Regions from separate parts of the Paenibacillus sp. 19GGS1-52 genome, predicted to be linked through region 3. Evidence: riboswitches for the same ligand, from Rfam matches in the RefSeq annotation. Region 3 holds a riboswitch; each other region holds the start of a gene.
What was found. Region 3 has a riboswitch for cyclic di-AMP ahead of H1230_RS15905 (APC family permease). Riboswitches for the same ligand answer to the same signal wherever they lie in the genome.
Positions count from the first base shown of each region.

Region 1: another riboswitch for cyclic di-AMP. It lies ahead of H1230_RS00875 (C40 family peptidase); the one in region 3 lies ahead of H1230_RS15905 (APC family permease).
Region 2: another riboswitch for cyclic di-AMP. It lies ahead of H1230_RS01235 (resuscitation-promoting factor); the one in region 3 lies ahead of H1230_RS15905 (APC family permease).

Region 1 is NZ_CP059724.1:180,567-191,372, forward strand. It holds gene H1230_RS00845 (transglycosylase domain-containing protein) at 1-1,497, shown strand, start outside; gene H1230_RS00850 (AbrB/MazE/SpoVT family DNA-binding domain-containing protein) at 1,841-2,311, shown strand; gene H1230_RS00855 (YwhD family protein) at 2,423-2,929, opposite strand; partial or broken gene H1230_RS00860 (M1 family metallopeptidase) at 3,033-5,043, shown strand; gene H1230_RS00865 (hypothetical protein) at 5,087-5,884, shown strand; cyclic di-AMP (ydaO/yuaA leader) riboswitch at 6,104-6,242, shown strand; gene H1230_RS00870 (C40 family peptidase) at 6,300-6,728, shown strand; cyclic di-AMP (ydaO/yuaA leader) riboswitch at 7,094-7,236, shown strand; gene H1230_RS00875 (C40 family peptidase) at 7,242-7,733, shown strand; gene H1230_RS00880 (GNAT family N-acetyltransferase) at 7,978-8,463, shown strand; gene H1230_RS00885 (c-type cytochrome) at 8,591-8,947, shown strand; gene H1230_RS00890 (4a-hydroxytetrahydrobiopterin dehydratase) at 9,056-9,343, opposite strand; gene H1230_RS00895 (hypothetical protein) at 9,568-9,861, opposite strand; gene motA (flagellar motor stator protein MotA) at 10,066-10,806, shown strand, end outside.
Region 2 is NZ_CP059724.1:256,528-267,333, reverse strand. It holds gene H1230_RS01265 (initiation-control protein YabA) at 1-87, shown strand, start outside; gene H1230_RS01260 (tRNA1(Val) (adenine(37)-N6)-methyltransferase) at 308-1,078, shown strand; gene rsmI (16S rRNA (cytidine(1402)-2'-O)-methyltransferase) at 1,078-1,983, shown strand; gene H1230_RS01250 (AbrB/MazE/SpoVT family DNA-binding domain-containing protein) at 2,570-2,824, opposite strand; gene H1230_RS01245 (HD domain-containing protein) at 3,131-4,414, shown strand; gene H1230_RS01240 (TatD family hydrolase) at 4,464-5,234, shown strand; cyclic di-AMP (ydaO/yuaA leader) riboswitch at 5,432-5,661, shown strand; gene H1230_RS01235 (resuscitation-promoting factor) at 5,946-7,106, shown strand; gene rnmV (ribonuclease M5) at 7,282-7,833, shown strand; gene rsmA (16S rRNA (adenine(1518)-N(6)/adenine(1519)-N(6))-dimethyltransferase RsmA) at 7,830-8,714, shown strand; gene yabG (sporulation peptidase YabG) at 8,786-9,685, shown strand; gene veg (biofilm formation stimulator Veg) at 9,950-10,225, shown strand; gene H1230_RS01210 (alpha/beta-type small acid-soluble spore protein) at 10,374-10,550, shown strand; gene ispE (4-(cytidine 5'-diphospho)-2-C-methyl-D-erythritol kinase) at 10,730-10,806, shown strand, end outside.
Region 3 is NZ_CP059724.1:3,384,270-3,395,075, forward strand. It holds gene H1230_RS15890 (ATP-binding protein) at 1-1,327, shown strand, start outside; gene H1230_RS15895 (DsbA family protein) at 1,377-2,132, shown strand; gene H1230_RS15900 (disulfide oxidoreductase) at 2,129-2,593, shown strand; cyclic di-AMP (ydaO/yuaA leader) riboswitch at 2,792-2,950, shown strand; gene H1230_RS15905 (APC family permease) at 3,074-4,891, shown strand; gene H1230_RS15910 (iron-hydroxamate ABC transporter substrate-binding protein) at 5,177-6,202, shown strand; gene H1230_RS15915 (FecCD family ABC transporter permease) at 6,514-7,575, shown strand; gene H1230_RS15920 (FecCD family ABC transporter permease) at 7,572-8,606, shown strand; gene H1230_RS15925 (ABC transporter ATP-binding protein) at 8,661-9,467, shown strand; gene H1230_RS15930 ((2Fe-2S)-binding protein) at 9,514-10,323, shown strand; gene murB (UDP-N-acetylmuramate dehydrogenase) at 10,595-10,806, shown strand, end outside.

The DNA of each region.
Region 1 (10,806 bases), 3.2 Mb from region 3:
GGCAAAGCCGCAGCAGACTTAGACCTTGCCGAGAGCGCCATGCTGGCCGGCATTCCAAAAGGGCCTACCCTCTATTCGCCCTATAACCATATGGATAATGCCAAAAAGCGCCAAGGACTCATCCTGTCCGTCATGGCTGATCTGGGTGAGATTACACAATCGGCAGCGAAAAAGGCCGCACAGGAGAATTTGAAATTCAAGCCACAAGGAGAAAAAGATACTATCGTTACTGCACCCTATTTCCGTGATTATATACGCAATCTTGCAATAGATTCACTGCACATCAGCAGTGATGAGCTGGATCAGGGGGGACTGAAGGTTTACACCACCCTCGATCCCGATATGCAGCAGGCTGCGGAAACCGCTGTCGAACAAGGAATGGATTCGAGCAGTGAACTGGAGACGGCGCTCGTATCCATAGATCCCCGTACCGGCTATATCAAAGCAATGGTCGGTGGTACCAATTATCGGACTAACCAGTTCAATCATGCTCTCGCGACAACACGCCAGCCAGGTTCATCCTTCAAGCCAATCATGTATTTGACCGCTCTCTCTTCCAAAGCGATGACTGGCCTCTCCGTCTTCAATAGCGAGCCGACACTTTTCCACTACGATAACAACCGCAAAACCTATCAGCCCAAAAACTTTGGCGACAAATATCTCGGTGAGATCAATATGCGCCAAGCTATAGCGGCTTCTGACAATATCTATGCCGTCAATACAATTATGAAGGTTGGTGCAGAGAAAGTAGCTGCAATGGCTGCCAAAATGGGAATCGACAGCCCACTTCAGAGCGTGCCCTCACTAGCGCTTGGCACCTCTCCGGTTAGTCCGCTGGAAATGGCCGCAGCCTTTGCCGTGATCGGGGACGGAGGGGTGAAGATGCCCACTACCGCTATCCTGAAGATCACGGATGCCAAGGACAATATTCTATATGAAGCTCCGCAATTGCATGGAGAAACTGTCGTCGAGCCTGCAGCTGCCTACGTGTTAACTCGGCTAATGGAAGGTGTATTCGAATCGGGGGGGACAGGTAACCGTGTAGCCTCTATAATCAAGCGTCCGGTCGCTGGTAAGACTGGCACTACCGACACCGACGGCTGGATGGTCGGCTTTACACCTGAGCTCTCCACCGCAGTCTGGGTGGGTTATGACAAAGGGCGGGATATTGCCACAACTGATGGACGGCGGGCAGCCCCTATTTTTGCCCAGTTTACTGAAAAGGCGCTGGAGAGTATTCCGCCCAAAATTTTCCCAATACCTGACGGCGTCGTCAGTGTGTATATCAATCCGCAATCCGGAAAACTGGCTTCGGCAGCTTGCCCTACGAAAGAGCTGGAGACTTTTATCAGCGGCACAGAACCTACCGAATACTGCGATCAGCATGGCGAAGACGGGAGTTCTGATCCTGCTGCCGAGGGCTCCCAAGACATAACAGCTCCACTTAAGGAGGATCATTCCTTATGGAATGATATTAAACGGTGGTGGATGAATTAGCCTTAGTTACAACCAGTAAGCTGATAGAGCTAAGATAAGAGCGCTTAGACATTCCTCTGCTAATTAAATAGTTCTAACCGCGTTTCGGTAGTACAAAATTCGGTTAAAAAGAAAAGAACCCCATCAAACCTCTCCGTTCTTAGTTTTTCGAACGGAGAGGTTTTTATTGAATATAAAGCTCAAGCTACATCAGTTTGGCTATCAACGGTTAAACGCGTCTGGGCATATCACAACGCAATTTAGATACCATTCAATGAATACGCTTTCTTGTTCTCTAATATTACAATTACTGTTATAATAATAGATATTCACCAAAAATATATGATTAAATGAGGGACATGGGATGAAAGATACAGGCATGATCCGGAGTTTAGACAGTCTTGGCAGAATTGTAGTTCCCGTAGAAATTAGGATGACACGTAATATCGACATTGGGGATCCTATCGAATTTTTTATTTTAAACGAGAATGTTATTGTACTAAGGAAGTACACCTCCACCGAATGTACATTTTGCAGAAGCCTTGAGCAGGTAACCTATTATAAAGATCAATTTATTTGCAGCGATTGTCTGAAAGAACTTGGCAATCCGGAACGAAGCGTTCAAGAGTCAGAACCACTCCAAGATGGTTCACAGGAGTCCGCTGTACATAACAACAGCATCCGACGGACAAAGACTGAAGAAATGAACCAACGCCTGCAACAAGCCATTGTAGATCATCCCTTTGCCAATCAGAAAGGGCTTGCTGAAATACTGGGTATTAGCCAGGCAAGAGTGAGCCAGCTTAAACGCAAATTTAGTTCTGCCAGCAAATAATAAAGTTGTTTGTACTATAAGAAAAAGGCTTCGCCCTCCTGAGACAGGAAAGGCGAAGCCTTTTTTCTTATATGCTTATATTGTCCCTCCCAACTTGGGAGCAGCCTCGCCCTATTCTGACAGTGCTGTCTTCAGTTCTTGTGGTGACGCCTCCCACCAAACCTCATTATGGGAGATCAACAATGATTTCAGTGCAGCCTTTTCCGTTGCGCCAAGCCCGTCCACATTGATCTTACGCTTAAGCGCTGCATCAAGCTTATTTACATGCTCGGCAAGAATCTTCCAGCCGCGACGCGCTTCAGCATCTATCCACATCTCACAAGCCGTGATTCCACCATAAAATTGTCCCTCTGGTAAACGATCCACAGCGACCCACACTACCCAAACCTGTCTTCCATCTGGGACATCCTCACGATTCGTGGAGAATTTAATGCCCTTTTCCACCTTGCTCTTGGCATGCATGGCACCGATATCAATGACCGCCTCACCGCCGTCAATAATGACTGGTGACACATTGTTCAGATCAATAGAGCCTGCTCCAAAGCCTTTATGTTTGCTCTTCGCATTCACAATATTCAAGGCAATCTGTTTCTTGCCTTCCGGTTGTAGATTATCCACAGGTGCACATCCTTCCTCTTACGAATAATTTAATTTTAGCTAATAATACGGCGAATGCAAACATATACATTCCGTAGATGCTTGTCACGGGAGGAATTACTGTATGAAGCCACTGTCATTAAGGTCCAAAATTATCCTTGCGACCCTGGCCACCCTAGCTCTACTGGGAGGGGCCATAGAGGTCTTTTCAGGGCTTCGTCCTGCTGCTGTAAACGTCTCTGCCCCAAAAGAGGCCAAGTCCCTGGTAGTCACACCCAAGACAATCGCCCGGCAAGTGCCTCTTCCGGATTATTCCCCCGCCCCGGTCACTGAGGCACTAAGCCAAAGAGTTGCTGAGTATCACATTGACGTACAGCTTGTTCCGGATACAGAAACTTTAAAAGCTTCTGAGACCGTGACATGGACCCATCCTGGTATTAAACCGGTAAGTGATTTGTACTTTCATTTATATCCGAATGCATTTGCCTCTACGGATACAACTTTTATGAAAGAGTCGGGGGCGAGCTTAGAGGGGACAGCATGCCAGATAACGGATTCGGCAGCATGACTTTAACTGATCTGCGTACCACAGAGGGGGTATCACTGCTTCAGAGAGTACAGTATGTACAACCGGATGACGGCAATATAAATGATAAGACATTGGTCAAAGTACATCTCCCCAGCCCGTTAATGGTGGAGAGAGCGTCACCCTCAAACTTCAGTTTGAAGTTCAACTACCCAAGATATTTGCTCGTATGGGCACTTCAGGGAATTTCGTGATGGCTGGTCAGTGGTTCCCCAAGCTTAGCGTTTACGAGCCTGCCGGAACTCGAGGAGTTCGCGAAGAAGGTTGGAATCTGCATCAATACCACGGCACCTCTGAATTCTATAGCGATTTCGGCATATACAATGTAACCATTTCTGTTCCCTCAAATTATACGGTTGCGGCAACTGGGTTCCCTGTCAAAAATGCCAAACTGAAGCAGGAGCAGAAAATATATCAGTTCTACGCAGATGATGTCCATGATTTTGCCTGGGCGGCATCTCCTGACTTTGTGTACGCGGAGGAAGCCCTCTCTACACCGGAGGTTCCGGGTGTACGAATTAAGCTGTATCTGGACCCGCTGCATCAGGATCTGAAGGAGCGTTACTTTCAGGCTGCCAAAGCTGCTCTTACCTCCTTTAGCAAATGGTATGGACCTTATCCCTACTCCACTCTGTCTATCGTCGTTCCTCCCAAAGGGGGAAACGGCGCCGGGGGAATGGAATACCCTACGCTGATTACAGCCTTCGGTGCTGCTGAGACTTCTCCGAACACCTCACTCGAGCGCACCATCATCCATGAAATAGGCCATCAATATTTCTACGGCATGGTGGCGAGCAATGAATTTGAGGAGGCATGGCTGGACGAAAGCTTCACCTCCTATGCCGAAGACAAGCTAATGGAGCAGGAGTATGGTATTATGGCCAACCTCCCCCTGCAATCCAGTCTGGTAACTACCTCACAGCCGTTGGATCTAGAAACCTGGAAATACGGTGGAGCCGATTCATACACCCGAAATGTATATATTCGTGGCAAGCTGGTGCTTAAGGATATCGAACGGCTGACAAGCACTAAGGTTATGGATGCCATTATGTCTTCCTATGCCAATAAGTACCGCTTCCAGCATCCCTCTACCACCGATTTCCAAAAAATCGTAGAGAAGGTAACCGGAAAATCTTGGCAGACTTATTTTGATCAATATGTGTATAACGGTGGGGCTCCTGATTTTGCTATAGAGAATATTACGATTCCTACTATTAAGAGCACTAGCGGAGAGGCTCACAGTTACGAATCGCTGGTAAAGGTCGTGAATAAAGGAAGTGCCTATCCAGACGTGCCCCTTAAGTTCACCTTCTCCGACGGGTATACGATGCAGCGTATCTGGAGCGGGGAGCGCAAAGAAACTACATTCCAGTTATTCCATAATGCGCCGTTGTTATCCGCCGAGATTGATCCTGATCACTCCATTCTGCTGGAGAGTAAACATATCAACAACTTCAGACTGGCGGAACTGGATCAGGATGTACTCTCCCGCTGGACGTTAAGTATGACGAAACTGCTTGAATCAGTGCTCGGAACTCTTGTCTGGTGAGGTGAGAATGGTGAAAAGATCGATAACCCGTAGCTGGTACAGCATGAAAGAGCAATTATATATTCTGATCCTGTTATTTATATACCGTTTGCTTTGGGGCTACTTTATGTACAGGTTCGTACGCGTTGCTATTATTCCGGTTCTACTGCATTATCCTGATAAAAACGCTGGCGGTAGTGGAATCGGCAGATTGCTATACTATATCGAAGGCCAGTTCAGCTTGAGCACCGATCCTGCAGTGCAGCGTTGGCTGTGGACTTTGCTGGGGTTGGCTGCTTTACGCTTGCTGCTATCGCCCTTCATACGGGCGGGACTACTGCATGAATTGCATCAAGAACGCAAGGGAGAGCGTGGCTTGTTTTTTTTCCCAGGCATGAAAATCTATGGATTACCCATTCTGCTCTTCAGTTTGGTTGAATGGCTCCTGACTCTATTGCCGCTTTACTGGATTGCTCCAAAAATGTACGGGCTGCTGCTGCCCTCCTTTTTGGACTATACAATACTATTGAAGCTTATTCCTTATATTCTCACCTGGCTGGTGTATATCTTCCTCATTCGCTTAGTTTTACTATATATTCAGTTTGGCTACACCAGTGGCACAGGGATGTTCTCCTCGCTGCTGATCTGCTTAAGGGTTATTATCCCTGCTGTTGGGATATCCATTGTACTTGGGGCTGCAGGGTTGCTCTTGCTGCTAGTCTGCGGGCTTACTGGAATCTTCTACCCTGGACTGCCCGCACTCCTTATCCGCCAAATCTCACCGTTCCCCGCTACTCTGTTCAAAATGTGGGGAATAGCAGCTCAATACCATCTGTGGAAAAGTAAGGCCTTCCCGCAATAATTACATCGTCCAAGGACATATAGAAAGAGTCTCCCCTTCTGCAAACAGAAGAGGAAACTCTTTTTTGATTACAAATATAATAAGAGTTTGCAAAACCTTAACTCCTTTGATACAATGATGCCTGTACTAGTAGTAACAACTTTGTAATCTTTTTAATTTTTTCTTAACCATTGTATGTACGTTATTGTATTTCGATATTGCTGATACGTCACTATTCTGGTGCATAACACGCCAAATTCCCTGCACCGGGGAGTGGGGGAACCATATTTTGGGTGAATTGATCTCCTAACAGAGGGATCATAGGTGAACCTTCTACCGAACCCTTAAGCTAACCTCGCAGGCCTTGGAAGGAGTACATCTTTTGAACAGACAGAACTTAAAGAAAAAATGCGCCGCAGCGGCGCTAGGACTTCTCATGGCATTCACTTTGGGAACAAGTAGTGCTTTTGCGGACTCCAAAATGGACACAGTAATCTCCAAAACACTGGGGACCACTTATAAAACAGGTGGGATCAGTACCAATGGATTTGACTGTTCCGGCTTTACGAAATATGTTTTCAAAAATCTCGGCCTTGCACTTCCACGTACTTCAAAAGCGCAATATAGCGTGGGAACAGCTGTTTCCCGCAATAATATGCGTCCTGGAGACCTTGTATTCTTCAATACTACTGGCGCAGGGATATCCCATGTTGGAATTTTTGTAGGCAGCGGTAAATTCGCACAATCTTCCTCTTCACATGGTGTAATCATCAGTTCACTTAATGAGAACTATTGGGCCAACCGTTATGTGGGTGCTAAAAGAGTTATGAGCACCACTGCATACAAAACTGTAGCTTATGATTGAAATTCCCCGACAACTATAACCTCTTTAAACTATATGAGCCCGAAGTGATTATCACCATAATCATTCCGGGTTTTTTCTTTTCCTTATTCTACCTTTTACACACATTTAACATCGTCGAAACAGCTTTTTAACAGAAAACACAAGAAAATATTGTAAAAAGGACGATTCTGCCGTTATTTCAACGTTTAAATGCAGTATATGTTCAAAAAAAACACAATTATTAGGCATAAATATATTATAAAGGATTGCCAACGGCGGCTGTGTTTGTTACAATTATCGCATCGAGCTTTTAGTAACATTTTTGTAATCATTAAGTTGTCTTTTACGAAAGTTTTGTCATGTATTGAATACAGCTATTCCTAATCAAACAGTACGTGCCGAGTTCCCTAACAATTAGGGAAACGGGGGAACCACTTTGGGTGAATTGACCTCCTATTTAACAGAGGGGTCATAGGGGACCTTCAACCGAACCCTTAAGCTAACCTCGTAGGCATTTGGAAGGGGTTTACACTTTTGAAGAAGAAGTTGGCAGCAGCAGTACTAAGCTTTTCTATTTTTCTTACAATGGGAATGGGAAGCGCATTCGCGGATTCTAAAATGGATAAAGTGATTGACAAAGCAATCGGAACTAAATATGTTACCGGTGGCATTTCAACGAACGGCTTTGATTGCTCTGGATTTACAATGTATGTCTTTGATAAGATCGGCATCGATCTGCCGCACCAATCTGGTTCCCAATACCAAATGGGCTCTGCTATTTCCCGTGATGATCTTAGACCTGGCGATCTTGTGTTTTTTAATACAACAGGCAAAGGTGTTTCTCATGTCGGTATTTATGTTGGTGAAGGTAAATTCGCACATGCTTCTTCCTCACGTGGTGTAACCATCAGCTCGCTGAGCGACAGCTACTACGTCAACCGTTATGTTGGCGCTAAACGAATTATGAGCACAGATGCTTATCAAGCGCTTGCTACTGATTCTGAAGACAATGATAATGTGCAGTAAAAAGTATTAGTACATAGGCTCTTTTCCAGGATTTTTCCAAAATCTTGGGGGAGAGCTTTTTTTGTGTCTACTAGTTATTACCCCTTACAATACTTGTAAAACACAAAATAATAATAAACACTATATATAAATGGACGATTTGTCGAGCCACCCTTTTTTATAAAGTTTTTGAGCCAAAGGAAGGTTTTTTTGTTTATAATTAGATAAGAAATTATTGCCCTCGTGAAAGGAGGTCTCTGAGCTAATGATTAGTTCATCGGTTACTTTCCACGTTGTTCCTATGGAGATCAGACATGCAAAAGACATCTGCGAGTGGATTTACAAGCCCCCTTATAATATTTACGGCTGGATGCCATGGGAGCAAATGCAGGCACTTAATATTGAATTTGGAGATCCACAGCTTCGCCAAGAACAATATGTTTCCGTAATCAATGACCAAGAGATTTTATGCGGATTTGCCCAGCTATTTCCGATGGAAGGTGTAGTAAGACTGGGGATTGGAATGCGTCCGGATTTATGCGGACATGGACTGGGCCACCTATTTGTAGGATCTATCGTAGAAGCCGCTCTGAAGCGTTACCCGGAACGTGAGATTGATCTGGAGGTGTTGACGTGGAACCAACGGGCAGTGCTTACCTATCGAAAGTGTGGTTTTACGATTACGGATACTTATGAACGTCGAACTCCGACTGGAGATAAACCATTTTATTGCATGGTCTATGATAAATAATCCCTTTATAAATAGCTTCCTAAAAAATGAAGTGGAATTTGTTCGTTTTTTTGACACAAATGCTATGATAACGCTTCATATTCCGCTATAATGTAGGGAGCAGCTTACATTGAAGGGACGGATGGGGATGCAAAAATGGATCATGAGCGGTTTGTTTTTTGCCGCCTGTGCCTTTGCGGTAGTACTAATGTTTACCCTTCCTGGCAAAGCAGAGGTCGCTGAACAGGATAAACCTACAATACCGGTAGTGCAGCTTGATGAAGCCAAGGCAGAAGCGACTGTGAAGGCCAATTGCATCACCTGCCACGGTGATCAACTTCAGGGCGATGTTGGCCCCAGTCTTCAGAAGGAAGGCAGCCAGCATGATGCTGAAGGAATCTATAGCATTGTTACTAAAGGGCGCGGCCAAATGCCTTCATTTAAGGAGAAACTAGCTCCGGAGGAGATTGCGAACGTTGCTATGTGGCTATCAGAGAAAAAATAAAGCAATCTGCAACAACAAATACGCCTGTGCAGCAGATAGGTAACTATCTAAAGCACAGGCGTATTTTTCGATTAAAGCTTAGTATCCCGCTGAGCTGAAGATTTAAGATTAGCGGTTTTTCTCGAAAGCTTCGTTAAATTCATGCGCTTCGCGGACATCAAGTGGCGTAATGCCGCCTGCTTCAATTGAAGTGAGTCGCAGCGTAACGGTTTTATAATCAATCGTAATATGCGGGTGGTGTTCAAAAGCTTCGGAAATGGCTGCTACCGCATCCACGAAGGCGATGCCCTTCATATACTCATTAAACATGTATTTACGTACAAGGGTATCATTCTCCAGCTTCCAGCCTTCCAACTTGCTCACCTGCTGACGCAGTTCTTCCTCCGTAAGTAGCAATTCGATTCCTCCCTTACTAAAATAGCAGCAAAGTCTTCACGCCTGCCCTCGCCCTTTATGTGCTAAATAAAACATCCCTTAGCTTCTGAGGACCAAGGGATGTGCCAGGATAAAGTTGATTTTCGATTTAATGTATTCTAAAATCCTGGAAAATATAACTCGGCTCTACCAATTTTAACACGGGCTGTTGGTTACGGCAAATCACGTTCAGCCGCACCCTCAAATTAAACCAAAACCACCGAGGCCAAATCTACTTCTCCAACCAAGATATTAATGCGGTGCGTCTCCTTGTCATAAATCACGACCCCGCTACCTACTTGAATGACCGGTTCCTCACCCAGCGCGAAGAATAGATCCTCGGCCAGTGCTTCCCACACCTCCAGCTTCGACTCCTGTGGCAACTCCTGCCACTCATCTGGCTCCATCTCGAAAAACACATATCCGTCAGAAATACGTCCAACCGCTTCCGTTAATTCATTCAGAATTTCAGCGTAATCTCTACCATGCTTAACACCCACATATATCACTCCGTTTTCTCTATTGATGAATAATATCGTACCTTATCCATTATAGCCGAAAAAATGACTTCACAAAAAAGGGAATGCTGTCGATAAATAAGAATATACGTTAGTCGGTTTTTCGCAGGGTGTCCAGCCGCTATTCAGGGATGATGTACGCGGCTTAGTCGGATCACTTTTTAAATCTCATGGACGAGGTGCATAATGGAAATTTCAACAATAATTGGTCTTATTCTTGGTGTAGTTGCAGTTGGCGTGGGCATGGTGCTTAAAGGAGCCCCTTTACACAGCTTGGCTACACCCGCAGCTTACATTATTATCCTGGTGGGAACAGCTGCTTCGCTTTTCATGGCTTTTCCCTTCTCAGAAATGAAGAAGATCCCCAGTCTTTTTAAAATGATATTCATCAGCAAGAAAATGGTCAGCAAATCACAACTAATTACTATGTTTATGGAATGGGCTTCTATCACCCGTCGTGAAGGTTTATTGGCTCTGGAATCCAAAGTCGATGAGATCGAGGATAATTTCCTCAGAAACGGCATGCGGATGATTATTGATGGTAATGATCAGGAATTTGTCCGGGATGTATTAATGGAAGATATCCACGCGACAGAAGATCGCCATAAAGCAGGGGCACTGATCTTCTCACAAGCGGGCATGTATGCCCCAACGCTAGGGGTATTGGGAGCTGTTATCGGGCTTATCGCCGCTCTTGCGGATATGAGTGATATGGAGAAGCTGGCGCATGCAATCGGTGCTGCCTTTATCGCTACATTGGTTGGTATCTTTACCGGTTATGTATTATGGCATCCTATTGCTACCAAGCTCAAACGGCTCTCCAAACGGGAAATTGAGGTTCGACTGATGATGGTAGAGGGCCTATTGTCTATCCAATCAGGCGTGTCTACTATTGCTATTAATCAGAAGCTTGCTGTCTTCTTAACA
Region 2 (10,806 bases), 3.1 Mb from region 3:
GAAGGCTTTCACATCTGCAATGTCTACTTTGGACATTTGCGTACTGAGGGTGATTGTCTGTTCTGCCTTTCTTTTCTTAATAAATAAGGATATCCAGCCGTAGGAGATTTACGCCTACGGTTTTTTTTGAATTTTTGAGATTAGGCTAAACAAAACTAAGCGTATGCTTTCGAAGCAAGTTTTGTACGAAGAAATTTCAATGAAGTATAATGCTCAACAAAACTAAGCGTATGCTTTCGAAGTAAGTTTTGTTACGAAGAAATTTCAATGATGTATAATGCTCAACAAAACTTTTTAGGAGAATAAAATGACAAACACAAACAAAGAGATATCCGTACCTTTGCTCCCAACAGAGCGAGTGGACGATCTACTAACGCATGACCTGCGGATTATTCAGAGTGATGAGGTATTCAGCTTCTCTATGGATGCCGTACTACTGGCTAGATTTGCCAATATTCCGCCTCGCGGAAGAGTGCTTGATCTCTGTACCGGAAACGGTGTTATTCCAATACTACTGACCACACGCACCAATGCTTCTATAGAAGGAATAGAAATACAGCCCCGTTTAGCTGATATGGCCCGTCGAAGCGTAGCCTTAAATGGTCTGGAACAGCGAGTTGTGATTCACGAGGGAGATTTGCGTGAACTGCATACAGTGGCAGGATATGGAATGTACGATGCTATAACTGTCAATCCACCCTACATGCCACTTAACGGTAGCGACCTAAAGCTGAACACGCATCAGGCTATGGCTAGGCATGAGATTGGTTGTACATTGGAGGAGGTCATTCAGGCTTGTGTCCGACTCGTTCGTACCGGAGGTAAGGTTAGTATGGTTCATAAGCCGCAACGTCTGGTCGACATCATCAGTCTTATGCGACAGAATAGACTAGAGCCGAAGATTATCCGCTTTGTGCACCCGCGTGCGCATTTAGAAGCGAATATGGTGTTAATCGAAGCTACCCGTGATGGGAAGCCTGAGGTACGGTTACAACCGCCATTGATCGTATATAATGAAGACAATCAATACTGTCCCGAAATTATGGACATCTACTATGGGGCAAAAGAGGGAAAATAATGCCAATATCATGCCAAAGCAGTTTTCAAAATAATATTCATGGATCAAAGCCAGAGGGATGTGGTTCACTTTATTTGGTGGCGACTCCAATTGGGAACTTAGAAGATATGACTTATCGTGCTGTCCGCACATTGCAGGAATGTGATATTATTGCTGCCGAGGACACAAGACAAACAAGGAAGTTGCTGAGTCATTTTGAGATTTCGCCTTCGATGTTGTTCAGTTATCACGAACATAATAAGGCTGCCAGTGGCCCGGAACTGATCCGTTATATAATAGAAGGTAAAAATCTAGCACTCGTCAGCGATGCCGGATTGCCGGCGATTTCCGATCCCGGCGCTGATCTCGTCGCACTGGCTATAAGTCACAGTATTCCGGTGATTCCGATCCCTGGTGCTAATGCAGCGCTATCAGCCTTAATCGCTTCCGGGCTGCCTACTACGACCTTTACCTTTTCCGGTTTTCTGCCCCGGGAGCGTAAAGATATCCGTGCCGTATTGTCGACACTTGCGCTTGCTCAGGGAACCCTGCTCTTCTACGAATCGCCGCATCGGGTCATCAAGACACTCACCCATCTGCAGGAGGCTTTTGGTAACCGCAGGGTTGTGCTAGCCCGTGAACTCACAAAGCGCTATGAGGAGTTCGTACGCGGAACAATCGAGGAATGCAGTGCTTGGTTAGCGGAACATCCGCCGCTTGGGGAATATGTCATCGTTGTTGAAGGTGAGAGCAAGGAAGAGGCTGATTTAGCCGGATCCGCTTGGTGGCGTGAACTAAGCATCGAGGAGCATGTGTCTCACTATGAGACATCGGGCCTTGCACGAAAGGATGCTATGAAAAAAGCCGCATCCGATCGGGGACTGTCTAAGCGTGACGTATATAACACGTTGCTTATCAGGGAATGAGAAGAGACTTTTCTATTGCAGATTGTGCAATAGAAAAGTCTAATTTCGTCTAAATTAAGTATTCTATTGCATTTCGCGCAGTAAAATCTGACCAAGTGCTTGTAAATCTCCGTTTTCTAATGATTTGAGTGTACAAAATACAATGAAATCAAAATCAGACTACTGTGGGGTGAATTCTATTGTACAAAGTACAGTAGAAATGTTCTATCACATTTGCACCTGATAATAAGCCGCCACCGTCAAGCGATTCCCGCAGGGAGAGCGGGTAAACCGGCCAGCTTCCCATGCAAGACCTGGCACAGCCGCCATAGGAGCGAAGCGAGTGGGGCACTACTCGCATGGCAAGGCACTGAGGCCCCGCAAGGGAAGTCCGAGAAGGGCCGGTCCACCACCAAACGTCACATCTATCCGCATACTTGCAGATCTAGACGAAAATTCCGGGTGTCCAGAGGGTGGAACCCTTGGGGGCCTTCCTCCAAGGAGGGTGCTCAACATAAAAAATACCCCCCGCATTCACGGGAGGCCAAGGAGATATAGATAAGGTTAGAATTAACAATTTAATTAGTCCTATTATATACTATTTGCTTTAGTTTGTCACAGGGGTTGGAATGGCAGATATACATTCATGACAAACAATTTTCCCTTTGAAGTAAGTTACGTTCTCGGCATTACCGCAGAAAATACAAGCAGGCTCGTATTTTTTCAACATAATGCGCTCACCGTCCACGTAAATTTCGAGCGCATCTTTTTCACCAATACCGAGAGTACGGCGTAATTCAATTGGAATAACAACCCGTCCAAGTTCGTCTACTTTTCTTACAATTCCTGTTGATTTCATCATTTTAATCGTTTCTCCTCTCAATTATCCGAAAGTGTCATTATTCGACATTCTTCACTGTTTTATGATATTCATAATACCAACCATTCCCAAATCAGTCAACCTTTTTTCAAGCGAATTTTAAGTTTTTTTTCAAAAATAGCTTTTTTTCGCTTATTATAGAGGTTAATCATCTATGAACTACTACAAAGTGAATTTGTCGATTTGTCAGTAGAGGAATTGTCATTTTTCGACAAATTACGACATAATATTTTATTATAACCTGTTGCTTCTCGGAATGCATAAATATTATATGAAGGGGTTGAGCTCATGCAGCAGCCGCTCACTGAAGAGAAGGTCTTTAAGGATCCGGTTCATAACTATATTCACGTGCAGGATACAATCATATGGCGATTAATTAATACCAAAGAGTTTCAGCGTTTGCGTCGGATTCGTCAGTTAGGCACTTCCTATCTCACCTTTCATGGGGCAGAGCATAGCCGTTTCTCTCATTCACTTGGTGTCTATGAAATCACGCGACGGATCATATCTCAGTTTGAAAGAAGCGGGTATAAGGACTGGATATCTGAGGAAAGGTTACTTACGTTATGTGCTGCACTGCTGCATGATTTGGGACATGGGCCGTTTTCTCATTCTATAGAAGAAGCTTTTGAAATGAATCACGAGGAATGGACCTGCAGAATCATCTTGGAGGACACAGAAATAACTGATATTCTGCGTGATGTAGAGGAGGATTTTCCACGGAAAGTAGCATCCGTGATTTCCAAAACATATGAGCATGAGATTGTTGTCAATTTAGTATCTGGTCCACTAGATGCTGATCGGATGGACTATCTACTGCGTGATGCCTATTATACTGGTGTAAACTATGGAACCATTGATATCGACCGAATTCTGAGAATGCTTCGTCCTTACAACGGAAGGGTCGTAGTAAAAGAATCAGGAATGCATGCTATCGAGGATTATCTGATGTCACGCTATCAAATGTATTGGCAGGTTTATTTTCACCCGGTCACACGTAGCTCGGAAATTATTTTGCGGCAAATATTCCGCAGAGCAACGGAGTTATTTCATGCAGATTATCCCTTTCGTTTTATGATTGAGCCCTTGCAGGACTTATTCCAAGGTCAAGTCTCCGTAGATCAATATTTACTGCTTGATGAGGCACTTGTGCAGACGGCTTTTATGCAATGGACACTTGAAAAAGATGAAATCCTAAGCGACCTGTGCAGTCGTTTTATTCATCGGAAACTGTATAAATATGTGGAAATGGAGAGCTTGGATTCAGAAATAATTGACGAGCTTCGTCGTAGTTTTGCCGCCGCCGGACTTAATCCAATTTATGACCTGGAAATTGATTATCCGACAGATCTGCCGTATGATATCTTTCATCCAGGTGAAGGCTTTGACAGTAAGCAAATCCTGCTGCTTGACCGGCATGATAAACTAAGGGAAATTTCAGAAGTATCGGATATTGTTCGCTCGATTAGTGGCATTCACCGTGGTAGATATCACCTCTATTTTCCACAAGAGAAGTTGAAGAAAGTCCTTACAAATTTGCCTTCTTCGATAGCAGAAATATTCGCAAGATAATACAAAAATTTATGTAATACATCATAAATATAAGGCAGGAGAGAGAACAATGTTTCTATTCGACACACATACACATTTGGATGCTCCGCAATTTGACGAAGACCGTGAATTGGTTATTACACGAGCGTTCGAGGCTGGAGTAAGCAAGATGATAAATATTGGATTCAATAGGGAGACAATCCCAACTACGATGAAGCTAGCTGAAGCATATGACAATATTTATGCCGCCGTCGGTTGGCATCCGCAGGATGCCATTGACATGAAGGATGGGGACCTCGACTGGATCGCTTCTCTATGCAGTCATAAAAAGGTGGTAGCTATCGGGGAAATTGGCTTGGATTATTACTGGGACACTTCGCCAAAAGATGTGCAGCATGAAGTATTCCGCAAGCAGATTGGACTGGCCCGAGAACTGAAAATGCCCATTTGTATCCATGATCGTGATGCTCATGAGGATGTGGTGCGAATTTTACGTGAGGAAAGGGCAAATGAGGTCGGAGGGGTAATGCATTCGTTCTCTGGAAGTTGGGAAACAGCCAAAATGTGCCTGGATTTGGGGTTCCATTTATCTTTCGGAGGACCCATTACGTTTAAGAACGCCAGAGTCCCCAAAGAGGTGCTTGCACAGACGCCACTTGACCGATTGTTGATCGAAACGGACTCCCCTTATTTGACTCCCCATCCCTTCCGGGGCAAGCGTAATGAGAGTGCTCATGTGAGACTGGTAGCGGAGGCTGCGGCTGAGATAAAAGGGATTAGTTGGGAAGAAATAGCAGAAATAACCTATGCGAACGCACTGGAACGATTTGGGATTGTCTGAAAACGGGAGCAAAAACGGTGAAAAATAAAGAATGATCGATATATTAAACTTTTTTAACATAAAAACGGCCGAATATTACAATAATTTAACCATATATTTACGTAAACGTGCTTGAATCGTCCTTTACAACATGCATCAAAACAGGATATCATCTTTTCAGTGCAGTGGTCTGTGTTATAGTGACAGCCATTGATTCATGGATCGTCTCGCTGAGTCTCCGTATGGAGAACGGGGGAACCAATATTACTTTGCCGCATGTTCGTACATAGGGTACAGCATAGAAATGCCGCAGATAATATTTGATTTCTTCACGTGGTCTTTGGGGTGAATTTGAGGGCAACCGCCGTGAGCGGGTGACCTAAGATAGGGCGACTCTCTTTCGTCCGAACCCGACAGCTAACCCCGTAAGCGCAAATTAAGAGAGGCAACCTCGTGCATAAACATTCCCGTATTCTCATAAACGGAGAAGCCACGAAAGAGTCCTCTGTGACCCTTTTTTAGGCTTTTTTTGTTTTTGAATAAAGTGAATGTACCTCGCATACTGTTATATAACAGGTATGGTGGTAAATGTGCCGAGCAGGCGATCCATGAGCAGGAAACGCTAGTGCAATGCGGGCGTATCCTGTGGCAATCTCAAACTAGTTTCGTCAGAAAAAATTCAGTCATCTTGTTAGGCTTGGACGACGGGGCTATGTAAGGAGGATGGAGAGAATGGGCGTATTCCAACCAGACGTATCCCATGATTCGCAATCATCCAGCAGGTCTTTCGCATTACGGTGGAAGCAGGTAAACCTACGCGTACTTTTACTTGCAGGTGTGATATCAATTGCTATCGCGCTATTAATTCTGCTGTACGTACACGGTCAGAGCAGCAAACAATTAGTTTTAGTAATAGACGGGCAAGTACAGACGCTTGAAACGCGTGAATCGCTACTTAGCGATGTACTGGCAAATGAACAAATTTCGCTGCAGCCACATGATGAATTATCCGCAGGCATAAGTGATGAGATAAAAGACGGCGACCGTATCGTAATTAACCGTGCGCAGAAGTTTAGCCTTACTGCAGACGGAGCAACAAAAACGCTGTATTCGACCGAAGATACTATTGGTCAGGTGATCAGCAAAGCGGGTATTTCCCTAGCCCCAAATGATAAGATTTTCCCTTCGTTAGACACCACAGTTTCTGCTAACATGGAAATTAAGATTGTCCGCATTAACAAACAAACTGTCCAGCGGACAACAAGCTTACCTTTCCGGGTTATCAAGACGGCAGACCCCTCTCTTTACAAGGGTACCGTAAGAGTGGCTCAGGCAGGCAAACCAGGCGTCATGATTCAGCATATCGAGAAGACCTACCAAGATGGAGAACTCGCTTCTATGCGCATGATCGGTAAGGAAGTACAGACGGTGACCAAAGACAAGATTATTGCCATAGGGACCAAAGCCATTCCTAAACCTGTAGTAGCCGTTGCCACTACTCCCAAAGCGAAGTCCAAAACCTCCTCCAAATCAGTCAAAGTAAGCAGCAACAACGTCACAAGTAAGGCAGGCGTAGATTTTGAATACAAAAAAGTGATTAAGAATGTCTCGATGACGGCATACTCAGGGGAAGAGCCCGGCATTGGTACCCTTACAGCCTCCGGAACACGCGTAACGGAAGGTCGGACCATCGCTGTTGACCCGGATGTAATCCCTATCGGCTGGTGGGTCTATATCGAAGGCTTAGGATTCCGCCGTGCAGAAGATACGGGTGGTGCAATTAAAGGCAATAAGCTTGATATCTATTATGATTCACTAAGCCATGCCCGCAATTTCGGTCGCAAATCAAGAACCGTTTACGTAATTGGACCCGTAAAACCAGAGCTCAACTAACCCGTGAAATTTTGCAAAATATCGGTCAATAAGCTATAGTGATGATAGATAATTAGGGAACCGCAAATGATTACTAAATGTTCGCAGAGCTACCGCTCATCACTTATACATTCTTTAGCCAAAAAGAAGAGGAGCGAATCCTCTTCTTTTTGCGTTTTGGGAAGGACGAAAGTAAATGATTAAGGAATTAATTGTCGTGGAAGGAAAAAGCGACACTGTAGCTATCAAACGGGCAGTACAGGCAGATACGATTGAGACCGGCGGGTCAGCTGTAGATCGTACCGTAATTGCTAAAATTACGCTCGCAATGGAGCGCAGGGGCGTTATTATATTAACCGACCCCGATCATGCCGGAGAGCGGATTCGCAAGATTGTTTCTGCAAAGGTACCTGGCTGTAAGCACGCCTTCATTCCGGAGAAGGATGCAACTCGTAAAGGAGATATCGGGGTAGAGAACGCATCACCTGAGGCTATACGCCATGCGCTGGAGAATGTTCATACTTCGTTTGAAGGTGCTCCAATTCTTATTGGGATAGAAGATCTTATGGAGGCAGGGATGCTTGTAAACTCCAATGCGGCTGAGAGACGTATGGCACTTGGGGATTTGCTAGGAATTGGATATTGCAACGGCAAACAGCTGTACAAACGGCTGGCGATGTTTGGAATCACGCGGGAGGAATTTGCTTGCGCTCTCGCACAAATTGATTTGGGAGGCAGTACTTCATGAGTGTCAAAGAGGATATTTCATCGCCAAGACGTACAAAAGAAATTATTCAGCGTTACAAGTTTTCGTTCAAAAAAAGTTTAGGACAGAATTTTTTAATTGATCAAAACGTTTTGGACAAAATTGTAGATGCTGCAGAATTAAATGAGGGTACGGGGGTACTTGAGATCGGTCCAGGTATTGGCTCTTTGACTGAGCAATTGGCTAGAGCTGCAGGTGTGGTAACCGCGGTGGAGATAGATCGGCGTTTAGTCCCTATCTTACGTGATGTATTATCACCCTATCCAAATGTAAAGGTTCGTATTGACGATGTACTTAAAGTGAATCTGCAAGAGCTATTTACAGAGGACTTTGCCACCGTGGATAAAGTCAGTGTTGTGGCCAATTTGCCTTACTATGTGACAACACCTATCCTCATGAAGCTGCTGGAGGAGAAACTGCCACTCGACAACATCGTTGTCATGATTCAGAAGGAAGTTGCTGAACGTATGGCAGCATCTCCAGGCGGCAAAGAGTACGGTAGCCTGAGCATCGCCGTGCAATACTATAGCGACCCTGAACTTGTCTGCATAGTGCCACGTACTGCATTCATTCCTGAGCCAAATGTAGATTCCGCAGTAATCCGTCTGAAGGTACGGGAACTTCCACCGGTGGAGGTAGCGGATGAGAAGCACTTTTTTGAAGTGGTACATGCCTGCTTCACTCAGCGCCGCAAGACGATCGCCAACAATCTAAAAGCCCGTTACTTCCCAGAGGAAGGACGAGAACGTCTGGAGGCTTTGCTGGCTGAAGCAGGGATCGAACCCTCCCGTCGAGGAGAGACTCTGAGTCTTGAAGAGTACGCCAGATTAAGCACTGTGCTGCTGGCTGCAGGTATAGCGTAAGTTAAAAACATGACTTCTTATGAACCAATAGGGACCTTTGCCCATACGATGGGATAGAGGTGGTGGTTTGAATGAATTTAGGAGACTTGGTTGTTCGTAAATCTTATGGCGGTGATGTGACCTTCCGTGTAGAACATATCGTGCAGAATCGGGCCGTCATCAAAGGGACAGAATTTCGTCTATTAGCGGATTCTCCACTGATCGATTTGGTACAGGTGCCTCCCAGTCGTATTACAGAGCTTGGACAGCAGGCACAGATTAAAGCGAAGGAATCATTGACACAGCTGCGTAAGGATCGTCAGGAGCAAAGCCAGCGCAGTGGGGAGAGCCTAGGCGGGGTCTGGAGCCAGTCTTCCAAGGAAGCGGCTTATTTCGAAGTGCCAGGTAAAGTGCTGCATCTTGACGGCGATCCTTCATATTTGAATAAAAGCCTTAGCTTATACGAGCAGCTGCGAATTCCCGCTGAAGGGCATCATGTCCATGAATCGTCCATGGCAGAGACCCTGTACCGGCTACTGCCCCGTGTGCGTCCGGATATTGTGGTAATTACCGGCCATGACGGGGTGTTGAAACAACATAATACTTATGACCTCTACAGTCTGAGCAGTTACAAAAATTCGCAGAACTTCGTTGCTGCGATCCGTGTAGCCCGAGAGTATGAGAGGCATTTCGATGCCCTGACCATAGTTGCGGGTGCTTGCCAATCTCATTTTGAAGCACTGCTGGGAGCAGGGGCCAATTTCGCCAGCTCTCCCGGACGGATTCTAATTCATGCTCTAGACCCGGTATATGTGGCGGCAAAAGCCTCATTTACCTCTATCCGGGATACGGTGAATCTGAACGATGTGTTGAACCATACCATTAGCGGAAGTCAGGGAGTAGGGGGAATTGAGACCCGCGGCAGCTTCCGGATCGGAATGCCACGTCTGCAGAACCTATCTACGCTAAAGGTGACGCCTTCTGCAGTATAAAGGTTAAGAGGGGCTGCGCGAGGCAGCAAGAGCCGCTAAGCCCCTGACAGGGGCCTGAGAAAGGATGAGCCATGAGCTCACCCTTTCTTTTTTTTGATTAGCGATCATCGAGATTACGTATAACAAGGCCATTAACAAGACTTTGCTATCTTCAAAAAAAATTCCGTTGACAACTTTTTTCGCATCATCTATAATTATTTATTTAATTTGACAATGATGGTAGAAGGTTGTATAATGGACAAGGAAAGAGGTGGTCGTCAGGTAATGGCTAATAACGCGCTGTTGGAAATTAAACGCAGTCTCGACGCTCATGTCGGTCATAAGATCACGTTGCGTGCAAACGGTGGTCGTCGCAAAACCGTTGAACGTACCGGTGTCCTGGAAGAAACGTACCCTTCTGTATTTATTGTCAAACTGGATCAGGAGCAGCAAACCTTCAAGCGAGTCTCCTACAGCTATGCCGATATCCTTACCGAATCTGTGGAAGTAACAGTTTGTGAAGATGATGGGCAGATGCGGATTATGTATATTAAAGCTTAATGGTCTACGACAGCCTCCATTGCGGATGGCTGTTTTTTGTTGTAGTCCCACTTGCGAGAAGATAATTAGTGTATGAACCTTGACCGCAACAAGCATACTAAGCGGGCAATGAGTTCATCATCTACTTACCGTGAGGAGGGATTCTATCATGAGCCGTAGAAAACGGGGCGTGATGTCAGAAGGACTGAAGACGGAGCTGGCTAAGGAACTTGGTTTTTACGAAACCGTAGAACGGGATGGCTGGGGCGGAATCAGAGCACAGGATGCCGGGAATATGGTGAAAAGAGCGATTCAGCTTGCTGAACAGGCCGCACGGAAATCGTAATCATTTGCAGAATAGAAAATGTAAATGCAAAGGATGCTGTCCTAAAAAGATAGCGTCTTTTTACTGTGTACGGATACAGTGATGAGTTTTTCTTAAACTTCCGAATGGACTTAGTTACCAGTTTCTCATATAATATGTTAAGTTGTTTTTACGGGAAAAGTTGAAGGTGGGTGAACGCCTTGAAAATGTATGAGAAAGCGCCAGCAAAGATCAATTTGATGTTGGATGTGCTTCACAAACGGGCTGACGGATTTCA
Region 3 (10,806 bases):
TAACGGAAGAGCACCGTTGTTGAATGATTCCTTGCTGGGCTTCCTGGTGGGTGGCGCCTTCTTGATCATTGTAGTAATAGTGTTGGTTCTCCTTTACAGAGAGCGTCAGCAGGTGCTGACCTCGGCCAGATTTAATGAACAACGTTATATGGCGCTATTCGAGTTCAGTCCGGATATGGTGATTTGTATTGATCCAGTTCATCAAAATATAGTGAGTGCAAATCCAACCGTACATGAAACAACGGGTTATAGTAGAGAGGATCTGCTGGAATCTAAGAATATCATAGATGGCAAACAAGATAGGTTGGCTGTTAAAGCTGCAATTGACTTGGCTTTTCAAGGACATTCCAGTAAATTGGAGCATTCCATAAGAACAAAAGCGGGCAGAAGATTGTATTGTAGCTCAACAGTATTTCCGCTAGTTGCCGACAATCAAAACCTTGTATATATAATCTCTAAAGATGTGACTGAACTCATGCAGTTCCAGCAGGAGCTGGTTATCGCCAAGGTAGCAGCAGAAAGCGCAGTCCGGATGAAAAGTGAGTTTCTGGCTACAATGAGTCACGAAATTCGTACGCCTCTTAATGGAATTCTTGGGATTAATCAGTTGCTTGCAGATGATTTAACAGCCCCTGAGCATCTGGAAATGTTAAAAGTACAGGCTGAAAGCAGTGTAGCTTTACTTAATGTCATCAATGATATTTTAGACTTATCCGGCTTGGAAGCAGATTCCTTGCGCCTGTACAGAGAGCCTTTTCAATTATCCCAATTGATGGAGCAATGTATCGAGATGTTCCAAGGGTTTGCGCGTGATAAAGATTTGAGTCTGTTACTATTTGTAGATCCTGTTATTTCTGACCTGCTGGTTGGTGATCGTGCTCGCATTCGTCAGATCCTGGTTCATTTAATCGGCAACGCTGTTAAGTTCACTTCCTCTGGAGCTGTAACGATCACTGTGAAATCCTGTAGTACTGACAGTAAGTCAGTTTGTCTGCAATTCCGAGTCAGTGATACAGGCATTGGTATTGATCCTGATAAGCTGCATCTGCTGTTTAAGCCGTTTACCCAACTGGATGCTTCACATAATCGCAAATATCCAGGAACCGGATTGGGCTTGGCCATATGCAAAAAGCTGGTTGAACTGATGGATGGGGTAATTTGGGTGGAACCTGCAGCAGGAGGTGGCACCGAGTTTACATTTAGAATTATGCTCGAATCCATAGATGAATATGTGGGCCCAATGTTGCGCAAGAAGACTGAACCGCCGGGAGAGCAGTTGAACTCTGAAGTATTGAGGTTTGCTAAGAAGAGTCCTTTAACTATATAATTCAAATTAAAACTACGCCCGTCCTGCATAGGACAGAAAGGAATTTTCCTTGAGCAAACCTAAAAAACACAGCCCCCCGATTCCTCAATTGAGTAAACAGGAGAAGAACCGGAAAGAACAGGAACAGCAGAAGCAAAAAACAAGGATCCTTATTGTTAGCGCAGTGGCTTTAGTGGTCGTTATATTTGTGGTCTTATTTATGATTGCTTCTAAGGATACTTCTTCAAAGGCGGCTACTGCAGAACCAGTCAGCTTCAATTACAGTGATCTCCCTAGACTCGGTGAAGAAGATGCTCCGGTGAAAATTGTAGAATTTGGAGACTTCAAATGTCCAGCATGTGCACAATTTTCTGGTGTAATTAAACCGCAAATTGTTCAAGAGTATGTAGACAAGGGTAAAGCTGCCTTATACTTTGTGAATATGGCCTTTATCGGGCCGGATTCGGAGACAGCATCGTTAGCTGCATTATCTGTATATCATCAAAGTAATGATGAATTCTGGAAGTACTATGACGCTATTTATGCAAACCAAGGCAAGGAAGATATAGAGTGGGCAACCGCTGATTTCCTTGTTAGCTTAGCAGAGAAGCAAAAGCTAACGATTGATTATGATCTTTTGCGTAAGGACATTGAAAATCGTACGTATGCGGATGAATTGAACAGAGATATTAAGGTGGCAAGTGACACTTCCGTCACCAATACGCCGACCCTCTTTATTAATGGAGTTAAATCAGAGACACCGTTTAATATTGAGGCTATTTCTGCAGACATTGATGCCGCAACTAAAGTGGTGGAAGTAAAGTGACGAGATTCTCTTCTTTTTGCCGTCGTAACTGTCTCTATCTGGCCTGGTTCGTTTCTTTAATTGCTGTTGCGGGCAGCCTCTACTTGAGTGAGGTCCTGAAATACGAGCCCTGCAAGCTCTGCTGGTTCCAGCGTATCTTTATGTATCCACAGCTAATACTGCTTGGAATTGCTACCTTTCGAGGAGATAAAAAGATTATTCCTTATGTGTTGCCTCTAAGTTTGATTGGTGGGAGTATCTCTATATATCATTATGCAGAGCAAAAGATTCCTGCACTCAGCAAAATAATACCTTGTACGATCGGAGTACCCTGCAATAAGGATTATTTGAATTTTTTCGGCTTCATTACAATCCCCTTGCTAGCTTTGATTGCCTTCGTGTTGATTGCTGTTTTACTGTGGACTGGACGTGAGAGTAATGAAGCGGAGACAGAAGAAGAGGTTGAAATCTCAACATACTAAGTATTGCTTGACGAACTGTCACATATATTAGAAAAAAAATCATAAACACGCGGGACATTGGGATAATAGAAGCTAATGAAAGAAAGTGCTGTGTCAGATCTCATATTTGCGCAATTTGGATGTTTTTTCATTATTTTTTCATTTCTTTCACGACTTTACTGTAAGGTCTTTGTAGACTATTATTAGACCTTGTGAGAAGTTGAATATGCGCTGAATTTTCCGAAGGAAAAACGGGGGAACCAAACTTGACCCTTAGGGTCAAAGGGGTGAATCGGAACAGGTCAACATGACTGAACTGTAGGGCTTTCCACAGCCCGAATCCGCCAGCTAACCTCGTAAGCAAAGGTGGGATAATGACCATGCATAAGCATGCGGATCATTTCCGTATGCTTATTTTTGTGCCTACATTTATGAAATCCACCAAGAAAACGGCGCACGGTAATACCGTTTCAACTCACAAAGAGAGGAACTGTTTCTACAATGGTAAGCAAGGTAAAACGACTATTGATCGGGCGTCCGATGAAGTCGAACGAACTCGATCATGAAAAGTTATCCAAGGTGAAAGCACTGGCTGTTCTGTCTTCAGATGCGCTATCGTCTGTGGCCTACGGAACGGAACAAATTTTGATTGTGCTGGTGGCAGCAGGATTCACAGCCATTTGGTACTCATTGCCAATTGCACTAGCCGTATTGGGTCTGCTGGCCATACTTATTTTTTCATACAAGCAGACAATCTTTGCTTATCCTCAAGGCGGTGGTGCCTACATCGTAGCTAAAAGTAATCTGGGCATTTCGACAGGTCTCTTAGCGGGCGGTTCCCTGCTTGTAGATTACATCCTAACAGTCGCGGTAAGCGCCTCGGCCGGAACAGATGCGATTACATCGGCCTTTCCAAATCTTCATAATCATTCTGTTCTGATCGCAGTAACCGTTATTTTTCTACTAACTATAGTCAACTTACGCGGAGTGACAGAATCAGCTTCATTTATTGCCATTCCGGTTTATTTGTTTGTCGTCTCCATTTTTGTGCTAATTATTAGTGGATTTATTAAATATGCTACAGGCGGTGCTCATGCCAATATTCCAGAGATGGGTACTGTAGTGTCTAATGTCAGCCTGTTTCTATTGCTTAAAGCTTTTAGCTCCGGTTGTTCAGCACTGACTGGGGTAGAGGCTGTATCGAATGCCATCCCAAATTTCAAAGCCCCTGCGGATAAAAATGCAGCCAAGACGTTGATGATGATGGGAATTATCTTGGGTTCTATGTTTACAGGGATTACACTCTTGGCTTACTGGTATGGAATTATGCCGGACGAGAAAGCTACCGTTATTTCTCAAATTGCTGAATCAACCTTTGGACGTGGCGGATTATACTTTTTCATTCAAGGCATCACCGCGGTAATCTTGTTCTTGGCCGCAAATACAGCTTACTCTGCCTTTCCGTTACTTGCCTTTATGTTCGCAAAAGACAAATACCTGCCGCATGCTTTTATGGTTCGCGGTGACCGCCTAGGCTTTTCCAATGGTATAATTTTTCTCGGTGTGTTGTCAGCCGTGCTTGTAGCTGCATTTCACGGAGATACAGGGGGATTGATTCCTTTGTATGCTGTTGGGGTTTTTATTCCATTCACGTTATCACAACTGGGTATGATGGTGCACTGGTTTAAGTTGAAGCCACAGGGTTGGCATGGGAAGTTCGCCGTCAATACTGTAGGCATGTTGACCACCTTAACGATTACTCTAATTTTTATCATCACTAAATTCACGAGTATATGGATGATTTTTCTTTTCCTACCTGCAGTTATGTTCGTATTTTATCGGATTCATCAACATTATTTGAATACTGCTGACCAGCTTCGTATTTGCATGGATACAGAAAAACCTTGCATCAAGGGAAGCACAGTTGTTGTTCCAGTATCAGGTGTAACAAGAGCCGTGCTGCACTCACTCAGTTATGCCAAATCGCTAACAGATAATGTAGTTGCTGTTTATGTAGGTTTTGATGAAGAAGATATTCAAAAGATGGAGCTTAAGTGGAAGGAATGGGACCCAGGTGTACGTCTGATTGTTCTTCGTTCCCGTTACCGCAGCGTTATCCGTCCGCTGATAAAGTTTATTGATACAGTAGAATGGAAGACAGCTACAACAGATCATATTACGATCCTGATCCCGCAGTTTATTACAAAGCACTGGTGGCAAGCTATATTGCATAATCAGACGAGTATCTTCATCCGCACTTATCTTATGAATCAAAAAGATATTGTTGTGGCAACAGTTCCTTATCATCTAAACAAATAAGCTTGTTTACCCGAGCGGTTAGTTCCAGAAGTAATGGAACTAGCCGCTTTTTGCGTATGATTAGGGTCGTAAGAGCTGTTATTCTATTTTTCCAACTTACCCAATTTGCTTACGCTTACATTAGTTTATTTAGTTAACTTTCAGTTGAGAAAAGAAAGTAATTATTCACATATTTAAATATTTATGTTGACATAGAGAATGAGAATCAATATCATTTAAGGAAGTGAGGCGAAGGCAAATACACCTTTGACCAACAATGCAGATACATAATAGGAGGGTATTTTAATGTTTTCGTTTAAGAAAAAGAAATTGGGAAGCATGAAACTAGCAATTTGCGGACTAATGGTGATGGTATTGTTCTTATCCGCCTGCGGTAATAATAATGCTGGAAATTCAGCAAATAGTGGAGCAGAGGTTTCTGCAGCGCCTACAGCAGAGGCTACAACAGCCCCAGCAGAAACAAAAGCACCAGCTGTAGAGAAGACTGTAACGGACTCCATGGGACATAAGGTTATTATTCCAGCTAATCCACAACGGGTTCTGGGATCGTATCTGGAAGATTACTTGGTAACACTCGGTGTGACACCGGTAGCGCAATGGTCAGTTCCTAACGGTATCCAGGATTATTTAGCTGCTGATTTAAAGGATGTCCCAAAGATCAGCTACGATCTTCCTTTGGAAGCAGTAACGAGCTTTACCCCCGATTTAATTCTCATTCAATCGGAGTCTGAAGTTCAAAACGGACTGTACGATCAATTGAACAAAATTGCCCCTACGTATGTAGTGGGAGATGCACTTAGCAAGGACTGGCGTAAAGCGCTGCTCACAATCGGCGAGATTCTGAATAAGACTCCAGAGGCAGAGCAGGCCATTAAAGATTACGATCAGAAGGCAGCCGACGCAAAAGAAAAGCTTTCTGGAGCAATTGGTAAAGAATCCGCAGCAATTCTCTGGCTTGTGCAGAAAAACTTCTATATTGTAGATGAAACCCGCAGCAGTGGCGCGGTGTTGTATACAGATCTTGGGGTAACGCTTCCTAACCTTGTAACAGAAATTCCTGAAGGAACAAGAGCTACCTGGAATCCTATTTCTCTAGAAAAACTCGCTGAGTTGACAGCAGATCATATCTTCCTGGTGAATAGTGATAAGACAGAAGGAGCGGCTATTCTGGATAGTGCAATCTGGAAGGGCATTCCAGCCGTCAAAGCTGGCAATGTACATGAGCTTAGCTCAACAAGCAGTTGGCTTTACAGCGGTGCCACTGCAGGCTCCCAGACTATAGACGATGTATTGGCCAGTCTAGTGAAATAAGAAATACTCGTTCTTACAGCCGGATGTGACTAGTTCATGACGGGTACAAGATGTGTGCAGATTAGTGTATCTCCGGATACACTGACCTGCACCTTTTTTTGAAATATAAGAATTTATATGTTTCACGCCATTATTTATCCTTATATTTCTCGAAGAAACGGGCGCTGTCCATGTAAAGGACGGCGAAGCCGTTTCATCTTGAAAGATAAGAAATTCTGCGCCTCCATTGTACATAATAGATATTTTTGCGATAATGAGAATGATAGTTGTTATCAATTGGAAGTTTGTAACTCATTATAAGGAGACGACTCATGGTCCCATCCCCAGAATCAACACACAAAATTAAGAAAACTGTAGTAAACAAGCCTTTAAGATCACATCCAGTGGCGGCAATGAGCATCCTTGTACTCGGTCTTGTCGCCATCGTCTTTGGTCTCGCGCTCTCCGTCTCTGTTGGTGCAGCAGATATTAAGCTGGCAACCGTATGGGAAGCTGTATTTCGCTTTAATCCTCAGCTACAGCAGCATCAAGTGATTAGAGAATTGCGAATTCCACGCGCTTTAGCAGGGGCTCTAGTTGGCGCTTGCTTTGCTGTAGCAGGGGCTATTATGCAGGGGATGACCCGTAACCCACTTGCCGATTCTGGTCTGCTAGGTTTGAATGCTGGAGCAGGGGTAGCGTTGGCCGTCGCTTTTGCTTTTGCACCGTCGCTTTCTTTTATTTATCTCATGCTATACTGCTTTATCGGCGCTGCTACAGCGGCCCTGATCGTCTTCGGAATCGGATCACTATCCTATAATGGTCTCACACCTTTACGTCTGACACTTGCCGGCGCTGCAGTTAGTGCGTTGCTGCTTGCTATTAGTCAGGGTGTAGCGATTCTCTTCAATCTTTCACAGGACGTAGCTTTTTGGTTAGCCGGTGGAATGGGAGGGACAACCTGGATTCAGTTAAAGATAATGTTTCCATTTGTTGCGGTGGCTCTTATCGCTGCAATGATGTTATCACGTTCCATTACACTGCTTAGCTTAGGAAGGGATGTGGCAGCTGGGCTGGGGCAGCGAACACGGCTGGTACAAACCGCCGGAATGGTTATTGTCGTCATTCTTGCCGGAACTGCAGTATCTGTAGTGGGGCCGGTTGCTTTTATAGGACTCATTATTCCGCATGTGGTGCGTTACCTGGTCGGAGTTGACTATCGCTGGATCATTCCTTGCTCAGCAGTTCTCGGCAGCTTGTTAATTGTATTTGCAGATATTGCTGCCAGAATGATTAATGCACCGTATGAAACACCCTTAGGAGCTTTAATCGCGTTGATCGGCGTTCCCTTTTTTATTTATTTAGCGAGTAAACGCAAGGGAGAGCTATCATGAGCAAAATAGTACTCTCTCCATATGAAAGGCAGCGCCGAACTCGAGGAATTACCGTGTTGTCGTCGCTTGGAATCCTAATCATAGCCGTTTTTATCATCAGTATGAATACCGGGTTTATGCGATTGTCACCGCTGGATGTATTACATACTTTAACAGGCGAAGGAACTCATCAGCAGAAGCTTATTCTTTTTGATTTCCGGCTGCCGAGAATAGTGATTTCGTTACTGGTAGGGGCGGGCTTTGCAGTGTCCGGCTGTATCCTGCAAAGCCTGTCGCGCAATGCTCTCGCTGAGCCTGGAACATTGGGAATAAACGCCGGAGCAGGATTTGCTGTAATTATCTATATCTCATTCTTTCCAGCGTCAACAGCAGGTTCTGTATTCTTACTGCCATTATTGGCCTTAGCGGGTGCGGGCCTTACGGCAACTCTCATTTATTTCCTGTCCTACCGGAAGGAAGACGGACTGTCGCCCACAAGACTTATTCTTATCGGGATTGCGGTATCCGCCGGAATCTACGCTTTTCAGCTAATCTTGTCACTCCGACTTGATCCGCGAAATTACCAGTTTGTTGCTACTTGGATTGCCGGCAAGATTTGGGGCGGAGACTGGAGATTCGTACTTGCTCTGCTGCCGTGGTTGTTAATTCTGCTTCCATTCTCCTTCTACAAGGCCCGGGTGCTTAATGTGCTGAATCTGGGGGATCAGACCTCGGCAGGACTCGGAACACCAGTAGAGAAAGAACGGATACTGCTCTTAGCAGCGGCAGTCGCGCTTGCAGGCTCCTGCGTAGCCGTAAGCGGAGGAATTGGCTTCGTAGGCTTGATTGCACCGCATCTGGCACGCAGGCTGGTAGGTCCGCGGCATCAAGTATTGCTGCCGTCCTGTGCCTTGATCGGCGCTTTGCTGCTGCTTACGGCTGATACGATTGGACGTTGGGTCCTGCAGCCTGCAGAAATACCAACAGGCATTGTAGTAGCAATCATCGGAGCACCTTACTTTCTTTACCTATTGGCCAAATCCAAGGCCTAGCAGCAGCTATATCAGAGGAGTGCAAGCTCCATAAAACTTTTGAGGAGTGAAGTTATGTCGGAACGATTGAATACAGAAGAGTTGAGTATTGGTTACGCGGAAGCCATGATTGTCAAAGGCCTTAATCTCACCCTTCCTACAGGGAAAATAACGGCACTTGTTGGTGCTAACGGCTCTGGGAAATCGACCATTCTCAAAACGATGGCACGGATCATGAAGCCAAAGAGTGGTACTGTCATGCTGGATGGGAAATCGATCCATACACTATCTACAAAAGAGGTGGCTCGACAATTGGCGATTTTGCCGCAGAATCCCACGGCTCCTGATGGCCTGACTGTTTCTGAGCTGGTCAGCTACGGCCGCTACCCGCATCAAAAAGGCTTCGGTACGATGACTCCGGAGGATCGAAATATCATCGCTTCTGCAATCACCGTTACCGGCATGGATGAATTCCAAGATCGTCCGATTGACCGCCTCTCCGGAGGGCAGCGGCAGCGTGCTTGGATAGCTATGGCTCTGGCCCAGCAGACTGATATTTTGTTTCTGGACGAGCCGACTACATTTCTGGATATGGCTCATCAGCTGGAAGTGCTTCAACTGCTGCAAAAGCTGAATGAAGAGGAAGGCCGTACGATTATTATGGTTGTTCATGATTTGAATCACGCTTCCCGCTACGCGCAACATATGGTAGCGATCAAATCAGGCAATGTCATTAGTGAAGGCTCACCTGTTGAAGTAATGACTCCAGCGGTATTGCGCGAAGTATTCGGGATCGAAGCTGATATTATTCCTGATCCGCGTACAGGAGTTCCGCTCTGCCTGCCTTATGAGCTTGCGGCCTATAAAGCTGTAGGAATGTAGCTTAAGCTCTGACAGCCGCAATAGCATGAAGACCGGAGGGCCTTAGATGAATGAAACACAACTGAAAGATTTAAGCTCTAAATTTGATCTACATACTACTCCACCTGAGGGAACCCTGCATTCTTTCGTGGCTCTAGAGCTGACAAATGAAGAGAATATGAGAGCTTTTGTGGGGACTTATCGACCCTTGATGAAGGCTTTGGATGATCGAGCAGTTGCGGCTTATTTTGCCAATTGGTTATCCACGTTAGCGCTTGCGGTGCAATACTCTCTGACTTTCTATCTATCTGTTCCGGTTATAAATTTGTCAAATCTACAAATTCATCTTATACCTGCTAATGGTTACTGCCGGGTTGCCTTTTCTTTGAAGGGCTGGCGGATGACTGAAGCTCCTATTGATGAGGTGGGTCGTGAAGCGTGGAGAGATGAAGTTCTTGTCCTTTTTTACCGTGATACGATGGCACCTTTATTGAATAAAATGGCTGAGGTTGGCGGGTTGCCGATGAGTGAAGTATGGGGTCAGTTACCGACAAAGTTCAATTATTATATTGAGATTCTGGCAAAAGAAATGGGTGACCCTTCTTTGGTCCACCGTTTATATCAAGATTATCAGTATCTCGTCAAAGATGTGCCAGCTGAAGTATTCGGGATCTCAAGAAATCCCTTTCAGGTACTTGTGCGCACAATCGAAGATATCGCTGATCCTGATAAAAATGTACAGATGCGCAACCGCTGCTGCCTGTACTACCGCACAGATGGGGGAAGCTATTGTTACACTTGTCCCCGTCTGAAAGAGGAAGAGAGAGCCGCTCGTAGAACGAATTACCGCGAACAGACAGCTTCGGCTAAAGAATAGGTTTAATTTAAGCAGAAGCTTTATAATAATAATTGAATTTCAACAACGAACAGGCTCCCGCCATTGACAAGGGAGCCTGTTCGTTGTTAAAGTTGTGGTTGCCTACAACTGATTTAAGCTGTGATAATTGCAGACGTATATGCTTCATATAGATTATATAAGGTAAGATCAAAGGAAGAAGTAGAGTATGGATTATAGTCTGTAATCATTATTGTTGATAAGATAAGGCAGTCAAGAATAGTATTTTCACATCATTAAAGGAGCATGAAAGATGAATATTAGCACAGTTCAAAATGATCTACAGCACATTGTTACTGCGGGAACCGTGAAGATTCATGAAGCTCTTAAGGATCACGTGTTTACCAAAATGGGTGGGCAGGCTGATATACTGGTAACTCCCGCCACATATGAAGAATTGCAACAGGTTGTTACATATGCCCATCAACATCTCATTCCGCTTACGGTTCTTGGAAATGGTTCGAA